DNA from 3 places in the Janibacter alkaliphilus genome. Region 1 is predicted to be linked to each of the others. Evidence: predicted binding sites of a transcription regulator. Region 1 holds the regulator's gene; each other region holds the start of a gene.
What was found. The regulator LexA, encoded in region 1, represses DNA repair genes until DNA is damaged. The targets are predictions, from matches to a motif close to TCGAACANNTGTTCGA.
Positions count from the first base shown of each region.

Region 2: a site for LexA is predicted at 2,255-2,270, ahead of BJY28_RS11295 (HNH endonuclease signature motif containing protein). Genes of this name have one in related genera too.
Region 3: a site for LexA is predicted at 2,048-2,063, ahead of BJY28_RS14500 (HNH endonuclease signature motif containing protein). Genes of this name have one in related genera too.

Region 1 is NZ_JACBZX010000001.1:2,248,408-2,253,613, reverse strand. Features, by position in the region: gene BJY28_RS10860 (LysM peptidoglycan-binding domain-containing protein) at 1-404, opposite strand, end outside; gene BJY28_RS10855 (M24 family metallopeptidase) at 640-1,848, opposite strand; gene lexA (transcriptional repressor LexA) at 2,037-2,774, shown strand; gene BJY28_RS10845 (glutaredoxin family protein) at 2,841-3,272, shown strand; gene BJY28_RS10840 (NAD-dependent protein deacetylase) at 3,332-4,201, opposite strand; gene BJY28_RS10835 (LysR family transcriptional regulator) at 4,259-5,179, shown strand.
Region 2 is NZ_JACBZX010000001.1:2,358,011-2,363,216, reverse strand. Features, by position in the region: gene BJY28_RS11310 (hypothetical protein) at 1-872, shown strand, start outside; gene BJY28_RS11305 (hypothetical protein) at 954-1,307, opposite strand; gene BJY28_RS11300 (MOSC domain-containing protein) at 1,347-2,171, opposite strand; gene BJY28_RS11295 (HNH endonuclease signature motif containing protein) at 2,284-4,122, shown strand; gene BJY28_RS11290 (ABC transporter ATP-binding protein) at 4,347-5,206, opposite strand, start outside.
Region 3 is NZ_JACBZX010000001.1:3,056,465-3,061,670, forward strand. Features, by position in the region: gene leuA (2-isopropylmalate synthase) at 1-436, opposite strand, end outside; gene BJY28_RS14500 (HNH endonuclease signature motif containing protein) at 644-2,044, opposite strand; gene BJY28_RS14505 (aspartate-semialdehyde dehydrogenase) at 2,282-3,319, opposite strand; gene BJY28_RS14510 (BCCT family transporter) at 3,403-5,127, opposite strand.

The DNA.
Region 1 (5,206 bases):
AGCTCCTGGCCGGCGTGCACGTGGGCGCTGCCGAGGTCGTTAGCCACGACGAGGGCAGAGACCGCCTCGGCCATCGGCAGGTCCGGCAGCTCGGCGCGGGCGATCTCGCCGAGGGTCTGCCCCTCCGTCACCGTGACGACCTCCGGGGTCGCGGTCGCGCCGGCCGGCCAGGCGGCGACGGCGCCGGTGGCCAGGGCGACGCCGAGCACCGCCGACGTCAAGACGAGGCGACCGCGCCGGGTCACCCGCACGGTCGGTGCCGCGGCGGGCGTGACCTGCTCCCCAGTGGGCAGCGAGACGAGGTGGCGCCGCCGCACCCCCGCCCGGTCGGCGGGGTGCCCGGCAGGCACGGGGCGAGCGGTGGCGAGGCTGTGGCTGCTGGCGCTGAGCGCGGTCGCGGTCATGGCTTCCTCCAGGTGGCGTGGTCCGGCACCGTCCGACATCGAACGGACGTTCGAGCGAACAGGTGTACGAGTTGTAGCACGCACGTTCGACCCGATCAACCGCGACGTCGAACAGACGTGCGGATCGTGACCGGTCCGAGATCGTGGTGCGTCCATGCCCTGAAGTCGACCATCGACCACCGACAGCCCTCTGACCTGCGCAGACGCAGGGCAGCTGCGACCGCAGGATGAGCCCTCAGACCCGGATGAGCCCCCGCGGCAGGCTGGTGAAGGTCTCCACGCCGGTCTCGGTGATCCGCACCGACTCAGAGACGCCGTAGCCAGCGCCGGAGATCCACATGCTGCAGATGACGTGGAAGGTCATGTTCGGCTCGAGCACCGTGGACTCCTCGCTGCGGATGCTCATCGTCCGCTCCCCCCAGTCCGGCGGGTAGCCGATGCCGATGGAGTAGCCCAGCCGCGAGGGCTTGGTCAGGCCGTGCTCGGCCAGGGCGAAGGTCCACGCCTCGGCCAGCCGCGAGGCCGGCACCCCGGCGCGGGCGGTGTCCAGCAGCCGCTGCAGCCCGTCGGCGACGGCCTGCTCCAGCGCCACCACCTCAGGGGCGGGCTCGCCGAGCACGACGGTCCGGGTGAGCGGCACGTGGTAGCGACGGTGCGCCCCGGCCAGCTCCAGCAGCACACCGTCGCCGGCCCGGAAGCGGCGGTCGGTCCAGGTCAGGTGCGGGGTGTCGGCCGCCTCGCCGGTCGGCAGCAGCGGCACGATCGAGGGGTAGTCGCCCCAGGCGTCGCCGTCGCCGAGGGCCTGGGCACGCATGATCTCGCCCGCCACGACGTTCTGCGGGACGCCCTCCCCGATGCTCCCCAGGGCGGCCTCCATCGCCTTCGTCGTCACCCGGGCGGCGGTGCGCATCAGCTGGATCTCCCGGTCGGACTTGACCGCGCGCACCCAGTTCACCAGCTCGAAGCAGTCGACGAAGCGCCACTCCGGGATGGCCGCGACCAGCGCCCGGTAGGCCTTGGGCGAGAAGAAGTGGGAGTCCATCTCCAGCCCGACCACGCCGTGGATCCGCCCGACGAGGCCGCGCCGGCGCATGTCGAAGGCGACCCAGTCGAAGGGGTGGAAGTGCGGCCGGTGGATGTGGTTCTCCGGGTAGCCGACGATCTGCTCCAGCGGCAGCCAGGCGGTGCGGTGGGCGCCCTGGGCGTCGATGTGCCGCGCGTAGAGGACGATGTCGTCCTCGGCCGGGACGACGAGCACCTGCGGGGTGTAGAAGGACCAGGCGTCGTAGCCGGTGAGGTAGTAGAGGTTCGCCGGATCGGTGACCAGCAGCGCGGACAGCCCCTGGTCGGCCATCCTGGCCCGCACCCGGGCCAGCCGCTGGTCGTACTCGCTGCGCGGGATCCCGGTGTCGGACTCGGGCGTGGTCTCGGGCGTGGCGCTCATCGGCGGCCTCCTCGGACGGTCCGGGCCGCCGGGCGTCGGCGGCGTCGGGCCCGAGTCTGCCAGCGCTGCACCGTCGTGCCACGGGGGCCCGGAGACCGCGTCAGACGCCCCGACACGCTCGAACAGATGTTTGATATGTGTGTTCGAGGTGCCTAGGCTTGAGCGCAGCCACCAGCGAAAGGGTCGAGATGAGCGACGACAACATCCACCGCCTCCCGGAGCGGGACACCGGTGACGGTCTTACCGTGCGCCAGCGGCGCGTGCTGGAGGTGATCCGCAGCGCGGTCGCGGCGAAGGGGTACCCGCCGAGCCTGCGCGAGATCGGCACGGCGGTTGGCCTGACCTCCCCCAGCTCGGTGGCCCACCAGCTGGCCTCGCTGGAGCGCAAGGGGTACCTGCGCCGCGACCCGAACCGGCCGCGCGCGATCGAGGTCATCGACCCCGACGCCGGCGCCCCGGCTCCCCCGCCCGCCGACATCGCCGGCCCTCGGGGCGGCGCTGCGCTGGACGACGATGACCACGACCCGACCGGCCAGGGCGACGCCCGGCCGGACGCCAGCTACGTGCCGGTGCTCGGCCAGATCGCCGCCGGCGTGCCGATCATGGCCGAGGAGAGCGTCGAGGACGTCTTCCCGCTGCCGAAGCAGATCGTCGGCGAGGGCTCGCTCTTCCTGCTCAAGGTCGTCGGTGACTCGATGGTCGACGCCGCGATCTGCGACGGCGACTGGGTGGTCGTGCGCCAGCAGCCGCAGGCGGACAACGGCGACATCGTCGCCGCCATGCTCGACAACGAGGCGACGGTCAAGACCTTCAAGCGCACCGACGGCCACGTCTGGTTGCTGCCGCACAACCCCGCCTTCGACCCGATCGACGGCGACCACGCCACCATCCTCGGCAAGGTCACGGCGGTGCTGCGGCGGGTCTGAGCGGCCTGTCCGAGTGACGCGGCCTGCTGTCTGAGTGACTTCGAGCGACCTGGCAGGCTGTCCGTCATGACGCGTTGGCTCCCGCCGGTGGCGATCCTCGTCGGCACCGGCCTGCTGGTGGGCCGGTCGGTGGCCGACGGCCAGCCCGGCTTCATCATGCTCGCCCTGGCCGGTCTGGCGCTCGCCTGGTGGGTCTCCCCGCTCAACGGCATGCTCGGCCCGAAGCACGCGGCGGTGACCGCGGACCCGGCGGCGCACCGGGTGGTCGTCTACTGGCGGCCCGGGTGCGTCTACTGCCTGCGTCTGCGCGGGGCGCTGGGGAAGTACCGCTCGCAGGCCACCTGGGTGAGCATCTGGGCGGACGCGGACGCGGCCGCCTACGTCCGCTCGGTCAACGACGGCGACGAGGTCGTGCCGACCGTGGTCATCGACGGGCAGGTGCACACCAACCCGGACCCCGAGATCGTCCGCGCGGCGGTCGGTGCTCCCGCCCGCTGAGCGGTCCGACCCGCGCGGTCGGTGAGATCTCGGCCCGGATCAGCCGGCCGTAACCAGGCTCAGCCGAGGCGCTCGACGAGCCCGGCCAGGGCCGGCGCCAGCTCCGTGTCGATCCGCAGCGTGGCCAGCTCGTCCCCGCGGGTCGGCCCCCGGGTGAGGATCACCACCGGGATCCCCCGGGCCGCGGCGCGGCGGACGAAGCGCAGCCCGGACATCACCTGCAGCGAGGACCCGAGCACGAGCAGCGCCGGTGCGGCGTCGGTGAGCGCGAAGCACTCCTGCACCAGCGGCTTGGGGACCGCCCCGCCGAAGAAGACGACGTCCGGGCGCAGCATGTCCGACCCGCAGACCAGGCAGGTCGGCGGCACGAAGCGCTCGACGTCGACCTCGTCGAGGCGGATGTCGCCGTCCGGCCGGATCTCGTCGCTGTCCACCTCGTAGCCGGGGTTGAGCGCCCGCATCCGGGCGTCCAGGTCCGTGCGGGCGCTGAGGTCGCCGCAGCTCATGCACACCACCCGGGACAGGCGGCCGTGCAGGTCGATGACGTCGGTGGTGCCGGCGGCCTGGTGCAGGCCGTCGACGTTCTGGGTGATCAGCGAGCCGATCGCGCCGAGCCGCTGCAGCGCGGTGACCTGACGGTGCCCGTCGTTGGGCCGGGCCGCGGAGAAGCGCTGCCAGCCGACGTAGCTGCGCGCCCAGTAGCGCTGCCGCGCCTGGCTGCTGGCGACGAACTCGGACAGGTGCATCGGCGTCACCCGGCGGGTTCCGTCCGGGCCGCGGTAGTCCGGGATCCCGGAGTCGGTGCTCATCCCCGCCCCGGTGAGCACCAGCGCGGGGCGCTCGGCCAGCACCGCCGCCGCGGCGTCGAGCTGGTCGGCGAGCGCAGCATCCGGCACGGCGTCGGCGGCGGTCGAGGGCAGTGCGGACATCGCCCACCATTATGCGCCGCCGGGGGCCGGGTGACCCGTCGGGATATCGTGAGGGGCATGATCGACGCCGCAGGGCTGCGCGTGATGCGGGCCATCGCCGAGGAGGGCAGCTTCACCGCGGCCGCGCTGGCGCTCGGCTACTCCCAGCCCGCGGTCTCGCAGATGGTCAAGCGGTTGGAGCAGCGCACCGGGACCGTGCTCGTGGAGAAGGTGGGCCGCAGCGTGCGGCTCACCGAGGCCGGCGCCGTGCTCGCCCGGCATGCCGAGCCGGTGCTGCAGGCCCTCGACGCCGCCGAGGAGGAGGTCGCCGCGATCGCCGGGCTGCGCTCGGGCCGGGTGCGGCTGATGGCCTTCCCCTCCTCGTCGGTGACCCTCGTGCCGCGCGCGCTGGCGAAGGTGCGCGAGCGCTACCCGGACGTCGCCGTCACCTTCACCGAGGCCGAGCCCCCGGAGTCGCTGGCGGCGCTGCGGGCCGGCGAGTGCGACCTGGCGGTGGCCTTCTCCTACGAGGGCGGCGCGCTGGAGCGCTCCGGAGACCTCGAGGGGCTGGAGGTGCGGCCGCTGCTGCACGAGCAGGTGCAGGTGGCGCTGCCGGTGGACCACCCGCTCGCCGAGCAGGAGGTGGTCTCGATGACCGACCTCACCGACGAGGACTGGATCGCCGGCTGCCCGCGCTGCCGCGGCCACCTGCTGCAGCTCGCCCACGACGCCGGCTTCGCGCCGCGGGTCGCCTTCGAGACCGAGGACTACGTGGCGGTGCAGGGTTTCGTCGCCGCCGGCCTCGGGGTGGCCCTCATCCCGGACCTCATCCGGGCGGCGACCCGCAACGACGACGTCGTCATCCGCCCGCTCGCCCCGCAGAGCCACCGGCACATCCACGTGGTGACCACCGAGGACCTGGCGAAAGTACCGACGGTGGCGGCGACTCTGGACGCGCTGTGCGAGGTCGCCCGGGCCGCGGCCGGCGTCCCCGCCTGAGCCCGCGCCGCCCCCTTCGCGCCTCGT
Region 2 (5,206 bases), 110 kb from region 1:
GCAGCGAAGGGGTCGAGGTCCGGGTCGCCCCCGAGGCGCTCGACGTCGTCGCGGTGGACGAGCAGGGACGACCGGACGAGAGCCTGCCGGGACGTCATCGCAGGGTGCAGCACCCCGCGCTCCATCTCCTGGGGCTGCGCCGCAGCCGGCAGCGGCTCAGCCTGCACGAGCTGCCGCGGGCGCCGGGCAGCATCGTCGCCGGCCCGGCGCTGCACACCGTGACCACCGAGCCGGATCCGCCGGTGGCGACCACCTGGCTGCTCTGCGGGCTGGCCGCTCTGCTGGCGCCCTGGTTCGTCCTGGAGGTCTACGCCCAGCGCGTGCCGAGCGCGGTGATGACCGGTGCGGCGCTGGTCGGGGTGCTCGGCGGGCTGTGGCACGTCCGGCGCGACCCGCCGCGGCTGGACGTGCCGACGTCGTCGGTCCCCGAGCTCGTCGGGGTGCTCTGGGAGGCGGGTGTGATCGTCGACGACAGCCGCGTCTCGACCCAGCCGCCGGCACTGCTCACCCGGGCCGAGCTGTTGCAGCGGCAGCTGAGCGCGGCCTTCACCGCGCTCGTCCTGGCGCTGATCACCACCTGCGTCATCGGCACGGGGATCGAAGGGGTCGGCCGTCGCCTGCTCGACCTCGACGACGACGTGCTCGACGCCCTGTGGTTCGGCACGATCCTCGTGGCCACCCCCTTCGCCACCGAGATCGGCTACCGGGTCACCATGCGGTCGGCGGCGAACGAGATCCTCCCACCGTTGGGGCCGCGAATGCACTACCGCTATGCGCGGCCGCACCGGTTCGCGTGGGTGGGGATGCTGCTCGTGATGCTCGTCGTCATCGGGATCTTCGCGGGGCTGGGGCTGCTGCCGCTGGTGCAGTGAGGGATGGACGGTGCGGCGGCTCGAGGACCCGACGAGAACAGGTCTCAGCGGCGACCTGGGAAGCGGCGACCTGGCGAGCGGCTACCCGGCGTGGTGCGCGAAGACCCGCTCACGCTGCTCCACGGCATCGCCGCGGTGGGACTCCCCCACCTCGCTCGTCGCCGTGTTGACGACCAGAGCATCGAGAGGCGGCTCGTCGGCCAGCGTGCACTCGAGGAAGACGAGGTGCAGCGGCCGGCCGAGCCCGATCGGCGTGTCAGTCAACCTCGCCTGGTCGATCAGCTGCTGGTACGTGATGGTGGTGCGTGCCCCGGCGCAGCGGCGCAGCACGGTGAGGATCGCACGCAGCTTCGTCAGGTCGCTGTCGCGGACCGTGTGCCGCTTGCCCTGGAAGCGGAAGGTCACGCCGGCGCACAGGTGCAGGTGCTCGCTCATGCTCCGAGAGATAGCACGGGACGCGGCCCTCGCCCCGCGTCAGGAGGCCACGACCTCGTCACCGACGCTGATCCGCCCTTCGCCCGTCGGTGCCAGCCGGACGCCGAACCACACCTTCCCCTCGCGGCGACGGTGCCGGGCGAGGCTGCGGACAGGCTCCACCCCCTTCGCCAGGCTGGTGGGGTCGATCGTCGTGACCACGCAGCGGTCGCAGCGCTCGGTGACCCGGTAGGCCTGACCACCGATCCGCACCTCCTGCCAGGTCTCCTCGGCGAAGGGCGTCCCGCCGTCGACGACGACGTTCGGGCGGAACCGCCACATGCTCAGCCCGGTCCGCGCCTCGCCCCGCTCAGCCGCCTCGGCGTCGGCCCAGGTCTGCAGCTGGTCGAGCGAGGCCCGGGAGCACATCAGCAGCGGACCGGACCAAGAGAGGTTGAGCGCATCGCCGACCTGGCCGCCGTGCTCGCTGGGGATGGGTCGTGAGGTCGGGTCCGGCTGCCAGACCAGGCGCACCGGCCGACCGGCCCGCTCGCTGAGCCAGGCGTCGGCGTGACTCTCGCTCGGGGCGAGGTGCCGCACCTGGGCCCCGGGGCTGCCGACGACGGGGGCGAGCGCACCCTCTGCAGGTGGGGAGACGGTGCGGGTCTGGCTCCCTGCGCGGATCGTCACCGAGCCGTCGTCGTGGCTCTGCGCGCCGAGCCCGAGCAGCGCGGGGTGACGGATGCCGTTGAGCTTCTCCCCCGCCTCGTCGACCAGCCCCCAGCGGCGGTCACCGGCCAGTCCCCACCGGTGTACCACCGCGGTCTCGACGGACTGGCCGGCGAGGGACTTCACGGGGTAGGTGCGAAGGTCGGTGTCGCGCATGACGCCAGTGTGCCGGGCTGTCGGTGGTCGGCTCTAGCCTCGTGGCAGGAACCTTGATCCACCGCCCGCACCATCTCTTGCGTTCGTACATATGTTCGAGTACAGTAGGTGCATGACAGCGATCCCCACTCCGTCGGTGCAGCGGCACAGCTTCCGGGCTGTGCTGCGGGCGCGACGTGGTGAGCTGGCGCCGCGGACGTGTGCGGCGAACGGCGCCGCTGGTGGACCGCCCGTTGACGACGCGCTGCCGGTCGAGACTCTGGACGAGGTGACCCGCGAGGCGCACGCGGTGCTGGACCGGATGCTCGCTGCGGTCGCCGCCGCCGAGACGCGGGCAGGGTCAGTGGATCAGGGCGGCGTGGGACGAACGGGGAGGGGCGCCCCAGGCCGGACGTCGCCTCAGGCGGGTGGCGCGTCGCTGCGGGCGCGACTGGGCGAGGTCGAACGCCTCGGGAGACGGGTCGACGCGGTCCGGCTCGCCGTGCTCGCCGCCGCCGAGCGCGCCGACGTCGCGGCCAGGACCGGGCACACCGACACCGGCTCGTGGGCCGCGAGCACCACCCACGCCGACCGCCCCACCCAGGCCCGCGACGTCGCCCTCGCGATCGCCCTGGACGCCGAGCCGCCTGCGGAGGAGCACCCCACGAGCAGCGGCACCTCGGGCGACGACGGTGGCAGCGGCAGCGGGGAGGCGCGCCCCGAAGACCAGCCACCCAGCGGCGATCACGGCAGCAGCGAAGGACCGGCAGGCGACGGCGGCCAGATCGGCGCGAGGGGGACCCGACAGGTCGGTGCGGTCACCGCAGCGCTCCGGCAGGGGCAGATCAGCCTCGAGCATGCCCGCGTCATCACCCGCACCCTCGACGAGCTGCCCGACCACGCCACCGCCACCCAGCGCACCACCTGCCAGGATCGGCTGCTGCAGCTGGCGACGACCCTCAGCCCTGCCCGACTGCGCCGACAGGCGCGCCGCATCCTCACCGAGTGCGCTCCCCCACCTCCTCAGGACCTCGTCGACGCCCACGAGGACGCTGTCCTCACCGCCGACGAGCACCGCGCCGAGGAGCAGGCCAGCTTCTGGATCGCCGACAACCACGACGGCACCATGACGGGCCGCTTCACGGTGCCCTACGCGGCAGGAGCCACTCTCCGCAAGATCATCGACGCCATGACCGCCCCGCGGCGCCAGCACCACGGCACCGGCCAGACGACCACCGGCACGGGCGCAGCCGCTGGCACACGCGCCGACGCAGGCACACACGCAGCTGCTGGCACGGACGCGCTCGACCTGACGACACGAGGCACCAGCGACCCGGCTGGCGCACCCGGCGGCCTCGACTCAGGCGCGGCCCGCCCGATGGGCGCCGGGGCCCGCACCGGGGCGGAACGCAAGACAGCCGCGCTCGACTGGCAGCACCGCCGCGGCCTGGCCCTCACCGACCTGCTGCACCGGCTCCCGACCGACCACCTGCACAACAAGGTCGCGGCCACCCTGCTCGTCACCACCCGCCTGGACGACCTGCGCGGCGAGCTCACCAAGGTCGGACGCACCGATGCCGGCGAGGACATCAGCGCCGGCCAGACCCGTCGGCTGGCCTGCGGCGCGGGCATCGTCCCTGCGGTCCTCGACGGCGACAGCCAGCCCGTCGACCTCGGCACCACCCGCCGACTCTTCACCGACGCCCAGCGTCTCGCCCTCACCACGCGCTACGACTCCTGTGCCACCGACGGCTGCGACCGACCCTTCGCCTGGACCGAGATCCACCACCTCACCCCGTGGCAGCGCGGCGGGCCCACCGACCTCGACAACGCGATACCGCTCTGCGGCCATCACCATCGGCTCATCCACCACCCCGACTGGCAGCACAGCCGGCATCCGGAATCGATACCTGGCTCCCCCACCGGGTCTGGTCGCCGCCGGGTCTCGATCAGGTTCCACCGACGCACCTAGCTGACGCGCTCGGTGTCCTGATGTTCCGCGGCGGTGCACCAGTCTCGTCGAGGCGCCTGAGACCGGCTTCGCGGTCTGGCACGGGGAGTCTCGATCGTCGACGTCATCCCCACCGGCCGTCCCCGCTGGGCCGGTCCGGTCGTCCACGCTCAGCTGGCCCGGTCGTCGACGCCGGCCCGGCCGACGAGGTGCCGGCCGGGCACCGGGTGCCTGGCAACGGGTCCTTACGCGGCGAGCGCCAGACCTGCGTACGCCCCGTCAGCCGCGATCAGATCGCCGTGGCTGCCCCGCTCGACCACGCGCCCGTCGTCGAGCACGACGATCTGGTCCGCCTGCTGCACCGTCGAGAGCCGGTGGGCGATGGTGATCGTCGTCCGACCCTTCGCCACGGTGTCGATCGCCAGCTGCAGCGCCCGTTCGGTCTCGTTGTCGAGGGCCGAGGTCGCCTCGTCGAGGACGAGCACCTTCGGGTCGCGCAGCAGCGTCCGGGCGATCGCGATGCGCTGCTGCTCACCGCCGCTGAAGCGGTACCCGCGCGAGCCGACCAGCGTGTCCAACCCCTCGGGGAGGGCCGCCACGAGGTCGGCTACCTGGGCCGACGCCAACGCCCGCCACAACCGGGCGTCGTCCGCTTCCGGCGCAGCCAGCAGCAGGTTGTCCCGCACGCTGGCGTGCACCAGGTAGGTCTCCTGGCTCACCACGCCGACGATCTGCGCCAGCACCTCGGGGTCGAGGTCCCGCACGTCCACGCCGTCGATCCGCACCGCCCCTCCGGTCGGGTCGTGCAGCCGCGCCACCAGCGCGGCCAGGGTCGACTTGCCCGAGCCGGTGTGCCCGACCAGCGCCAGCGACCCACCCGCGGGCACCGCGAGCGAGACCTCGCTGAGCGCGTCGCGCTCGGCGCCGTCGTAGCGGTACGAGACCTCGTCCAGGGTCACCTCACCGCGCACGCGCGCCGGGTCGAGGTCCACGGGGTCGCTCGGCGGCATCAGGTCCGGCTCCAGGTCCAGGTACTCGAAGACCCGGCTGAAGAGCGCCATCGAGCTCACCCACTGGGCCCCGACGTTGAGCAGCCCCATCAACG
Region 3 (5,206 bases), 810 kb from region 1:
GCCGCTGCAGCACCGAGGTGGAGTTGTAGAAGTGGATGATCGCCTGCTTGGCGCCCCGGATGGCGTCGAAGGTGCGCTCGACCAGGTGGTCGCGGGACTGGGTGAGCACCTGGATGGTGACGTCGTCGGGGATGTGCCCGCCGTCGATGAGCTGGCGGCAGAAGTCGAAGTCGGTCTGGCTGGCGCTCGGGAAGCCGACCTCGATCTCCTTGAAGCCCATCCGGACGAGCAGCTGGAACATCGTCAGCTTGCGCTCGGCGTCCATCGGGTCGATGAGCGCCTGGTTGCCGTCACGCAGGTCGACGGCGCACCAGCGCGGCGCGGCGGTCATGACCTGGTCGGGCCAGGTGCGGTCCGGCAGCTCGACGCTGATCTGGTCCTGGAAGGGGACGTACTTGCCGACCGGCATCGCGCTGGCCTGCTGGGGGTGCATCATGCGGATTCTCTCCTCGTCGCTGGGGGTGTCCGGCCGGACAGCACGATCTCCGCGACGAGGTGGGCCAGATCAGGCCTCGCCGCGGCAGCGAAGGAGCAGCATCTCCGTGTGCACGGTCACCACCCTAGCGCGTACCCGTGGCGTGGTGGCGAGGGCATGGCGCGTGACGGGCGTGGGCCTGGCGCGCGTGGGCGGGTGGCGGGCGCGCTACACGTGCCAGGTCACGCCGGTCGAGGTGACGGTGGCGGTGAGGTCGCGCTGATGGACCCGGGTGTGATGTCGCTGGCACAGGAGCGCGGCGTTGGCGACGTCGGTGGCCCCTCCCCTGGACCACCATCGGACGTGGTGGGCGTCGCACCACTGCGCCGGGATCGTGCACCCCGGGTAGGTGCAGCCCTGGTCGCGAAGCCAGATCGCCCGTCGTTGCCCGACCGAGAAGAGCCGTCTGGCCCTCCCGAGCTCGAGCACCTCGCCGGGGCCGCCGAGCACCACCGGCACGACGTCGGCGTCGCAGGCCAGCCGTCGTACCACCCCCGGCGAGAGCACGTCTCCCGTGGCGGTCGTTCCGGCACCGCACCCCTGCTGGGTGGGGCAGCGGGTCGACCCACCGCCGCCGAAACCTCCGGCCGCACCGGCCTGGTCGATCTCCTCGCGCAGCGTGCTCCACGGGAGCGTCACCATGAGCTGGGTTCGCGGGCCTCCCGGCTCGCTGGTCGATGCACTGACGCCTCGGCCCACCACGTCCAGCAGCGCGTCCGCCCGCCGGTGAGCCGCGGTGCGCTCGTCCGGCGCGCCGTCCGCGTCCGGGACCGGCGCGGACAGGGCCGCGACGGCGGCATCGACGATCGCGGCGCCCTCGGGGTCGAGCACGAGCCGGTAGGTGCTCAGCCCGGCTGGCCCGCTGCTCTTGTAGAGCCCTCGCGCCGCTCTCGCCTGACGCTCCTCGGACTCCAGGTCGCGCTCGGGACGCAGCATCCGGCCGGTCCGGACGATCGCCGCCCGCAGCTGCCGACCCGTGAGCCCGGCTCGCCGCTCGCCGCCGTCGTGCCCGGGCCGGTCGTCCCGCGCCGCCTCCAGCAGGATCCGCAGATCGGCGTCGAGCATCTCCGGGTCGGCCACCGGCGCCACCTCGCCCTCGAACCGGACCAGCTGGTCGGCGCTCGCCAGGGAGAAGTCTCCAGCGGCGAACGCCTCGACCACGGACTCCACCGCCGGGCGCACGCCTCGCCGTCCCGCCCCGGCGACCCGCAGGACCCGGGCCACCTCCCTGGGGTCGGGCTGCGGGGCGCGGACGCCCTCGGACAGCGTCACCCAGTCGTGCGGGCTGCGACCGGCCTCGTCGGGGAGGCCACGGGTCACCCCTTCGCGCACCAGCGCCACCTCGACCGCCTCGAGCAGCTGCCGGGCGGTACCGACCAGACCCAACGCCCCGGTCACGTCCCCGTCGAAGAGCTGCCAGCACCGCGAGGCATCACCGGCGGCCAGGGACTCGACCGCAGCGCTCACGGCGGCGAGCACCCCCGTGCCCGAGCCCGCTCCGGAGCCCGAGCCCGCGGCTGCCCGGGGGCCCACCCCTTCGGTAGCCAGCCGATCGGTCGTCGTCGTCATGCATCGATCGTACGTTCGACCACCGACAGCCCAACGGGCCGCGACGCGCGGGCTCAGCCGCGCTTCGGGGGCGTCAGCGCACCCCAGGTCGCCGACCCCGACGCCGTGTCAGAGAAGCGCTCGCTCACCCGAGAAGCCTTCCCGTGCATCCAAGCCTTTATCGGGTAACCCGATAAAGGGGAGGCAGGTGAGGCGGGTGTGAATGCAGGTGAGGCGGATGGGGCGGGGCGGGATGGGTCAGGAGCGGCGGCGGAGCAGCTCTTCGGCGATCTGCACCGCGTTCAGCGCCGCGCCCTTGCGCAGGTTGTCGCCGACGACGAAGAGCACCAGGCCGCGGCCGTCCGGCACCGACTGGTCCGCGCGGACCCGGCCGACGAAGACCTCGTCGCGGCCGGTGGCCTCCAGCGGGTTGGGGTGGTCGGTGACGACGACGCCCGGCGCGTCGGCCAGCAGCTTCGTGGCCTGCTCCGGGCTGATCGGGCGGTCGAACTCGGCATGCACCGCCAGCGCGTGCCCGGAGAAGACCGGCACCCGCACGCAGGTCCCGGACACCGGGAGCTCCGGGATGTGCAGGATCTTGCGCGACTCGTTGCGCAGCTTCTGCTCCTCGTCGGTCTCCCGCGAGCCGTCGTCGACGATCGAGCCGGCCAGCGGCACGACGTTGAAGGCCACCGGGACGACGTACTTCTCCGGCGGCGGCAGGGTCAGCGCCGACCCGTCCCGGGCGAGCTCCTTGGGGTCGCCGCTGGCGTAGCCGGCCCGCAGCTGGCTGTCCAGCTCGGTCAGCCCGGCTCCGCCGGAACCGGAGACGGCCTGGTAGCTGGCCACGGTGAGCCGGGCCAGCCCGGCCTCGGCATGCAGCGGGCCCAGCACCGGCATCGCGGCCATGGTGGTGCAGTTCGGGTTGGCGACGATCCCCTTCGGGATGTCGTCCAGGTCGTCCGGGTTGACCTCGGAGACGACCAGCGGCACCTCGGGGTCCTTGCGCCAGGCGCTGGAGTTGTCGATGACGGTCGCCCCGGCGGCGGCCACCTTCGGGGCCCACTCCTTCGACGTCGACCCGCCGTTGGAGAAGAGCGCGATGTCCAGGCCGGAGAAGTCCGCGGTCGCGGTGTCCTCGACGGTGATCTGCTGCTCCCCCCACGGCAGGGTGGTCCCCGCCGAGCGGGCGGAGGCGAAGTAGCGGACCGAGGTCACCGGGAAGTCCCGCTCGAGGAGCAGGTCCCGCATCACCTGGCCCACCTGACCGGTGGCGCCGAAAACTCCGATGTGCATGTCCCCCAGCCTACGAGACGACGGACGGCCCGCCGCACCACGCCTCAGGTGGTGGGACGGGCCGTCCGGGCGACCGCTGGGCGTCAGCGACGCTTCTGCGGGTGCCGCACGTCGCTGAGCTCCTCCTTGACCTCGTCGACGATCGACTTGCGGAAGCGCCGCTGCCGGCCGTGCACGAGCAGCTCGTGCTCGGCGAGCAGCTGCTTGCCCGTCGAGACCGCCATGAGGATCATGACGAAGACGAAGGGCACCGCCACGAGGATCGACATCGTCTGCAGCGCAGACAGTCCGGATCCGGAGGCTCCACCGACGATGATCAGCGCGGCCGCGATGCCACCCTCCAGGCTGGCCCACATGACGCGGCTCCAGATCGGCGGGTTCGGGTCACCGCCAGAGGCGATCATGTCGACCACGAAGGAACCGGAGTCCGAGCTGGTCACGAAGAAGACGATGACCAGGATGATCGCCACGACGCTCATGATCTCGGAGGCCGGCAGGCCGTCGAGCATCTGGAAGAGCGCCAGGTCGGTCGAGACCGCGCCCTCGCCGTCGATCAGGCCACCCTCGCCGAACATCTCGCGGTAGATGCCCGAGCCGCCGAAGACGGAGAACCACAGCAGGCCCACCAGGGTCGGCACGAGCAGCACGCCGGTGACGAACTCACGGACGGTGCGACCGCGGGAGATACGGGCGATGAAGACGCCGACGAAGGGCGACCAGCTGATCCACCAGCCCCAGTAGAAGGTCGTCCAGCCGGACAGGAAGGCCTCGCCCTCGTCACCGTTGAAGGCGAACGTGCGGAAGCTCAGGCTGAGGAAGTTCTGCAGGTACGAGCCGATCTGCTGGACGAAGTCGCTCAGCAGGAAGAACGTCGGCCCGGCGAGCAGGACGAAGAGCAGCATCAGCGCGGCCAGGCTCATGTTCGCGTTGGAGAGGAAGCGGATGCCCTTCTCCACGCCGGTGACCACGGACAGCGTGGCGCAGGCGGTGATGACGATGATGAGGACGACCAGCAGCGTGGTCGAGACGCTGCCGCTCTCGGGGTCGACATCGGCGACGCCGAGGTGCCCGAGGCCGGCCCCGACCTGGGAGACGCCCAGGCCGAGCGAGGTGGCCACGCCGAAGATCGTGCCGACGATGGCGAGCACGTCGACGACGTCACCGATCCAGCCCTTGACCCGGTCGCCGAAGATCGGCTCCAGGGCCCAGCGGATCGAGATCGGGCGGTTCTTGCGGTGCACCGCGTAGGCCACGGACAGGCCGACGACGACGTAGATCGCCCAGGCGTGCAGACCCCAGTGCAGGAAGGTGGTGTCCATCGCGGCGCGGGCGCGGTCCGCGGTTGCCTCGCCGGTGCCGGGCGGCGGCGCGGCGAAGTGGTTCAGCGGCTCGGCGACGCCCCAGAAGACGAGGCCGATGCCCATGCCGGCGGCGAAGAGCATCGAGAACCACGACGGCAGCGAGAACTCCGGGTCCTCGTCCGGCGCGCCGAGGACGATGTCGCCGACGCGGGAGAACATCAGCCAGATCGAGAAGAAGACCATCCCCGTGACGGTGATGACGAAGAACCAGCCGAGGTCACCGACGACGGTGTCCATGACGTTGCCGAGGTACTCGTCCATCTGCTCGGGCCAGATGAGCGCCACGGCGACGAAGATGACGAGCAGCGCGGCCGAGGGCCAGAAGACCCGAGGGGCCGCGATGGCCTTGTCGGTCAGGGCGCTGGCCGGCAGCGGAGGAGGTTCGTTCTCGGTGGCAGCCGGGGGGATGTCCCCGACCTCGGGATCTGGGTTCTTCTGCTGAGTCACGGTGTCACACGCCGACCGTCGCCACGGCCGGCCCTCCTTTGCTCTCGTTGCGTCGTGCAGTGCGTGCTGCGGTGGCGCA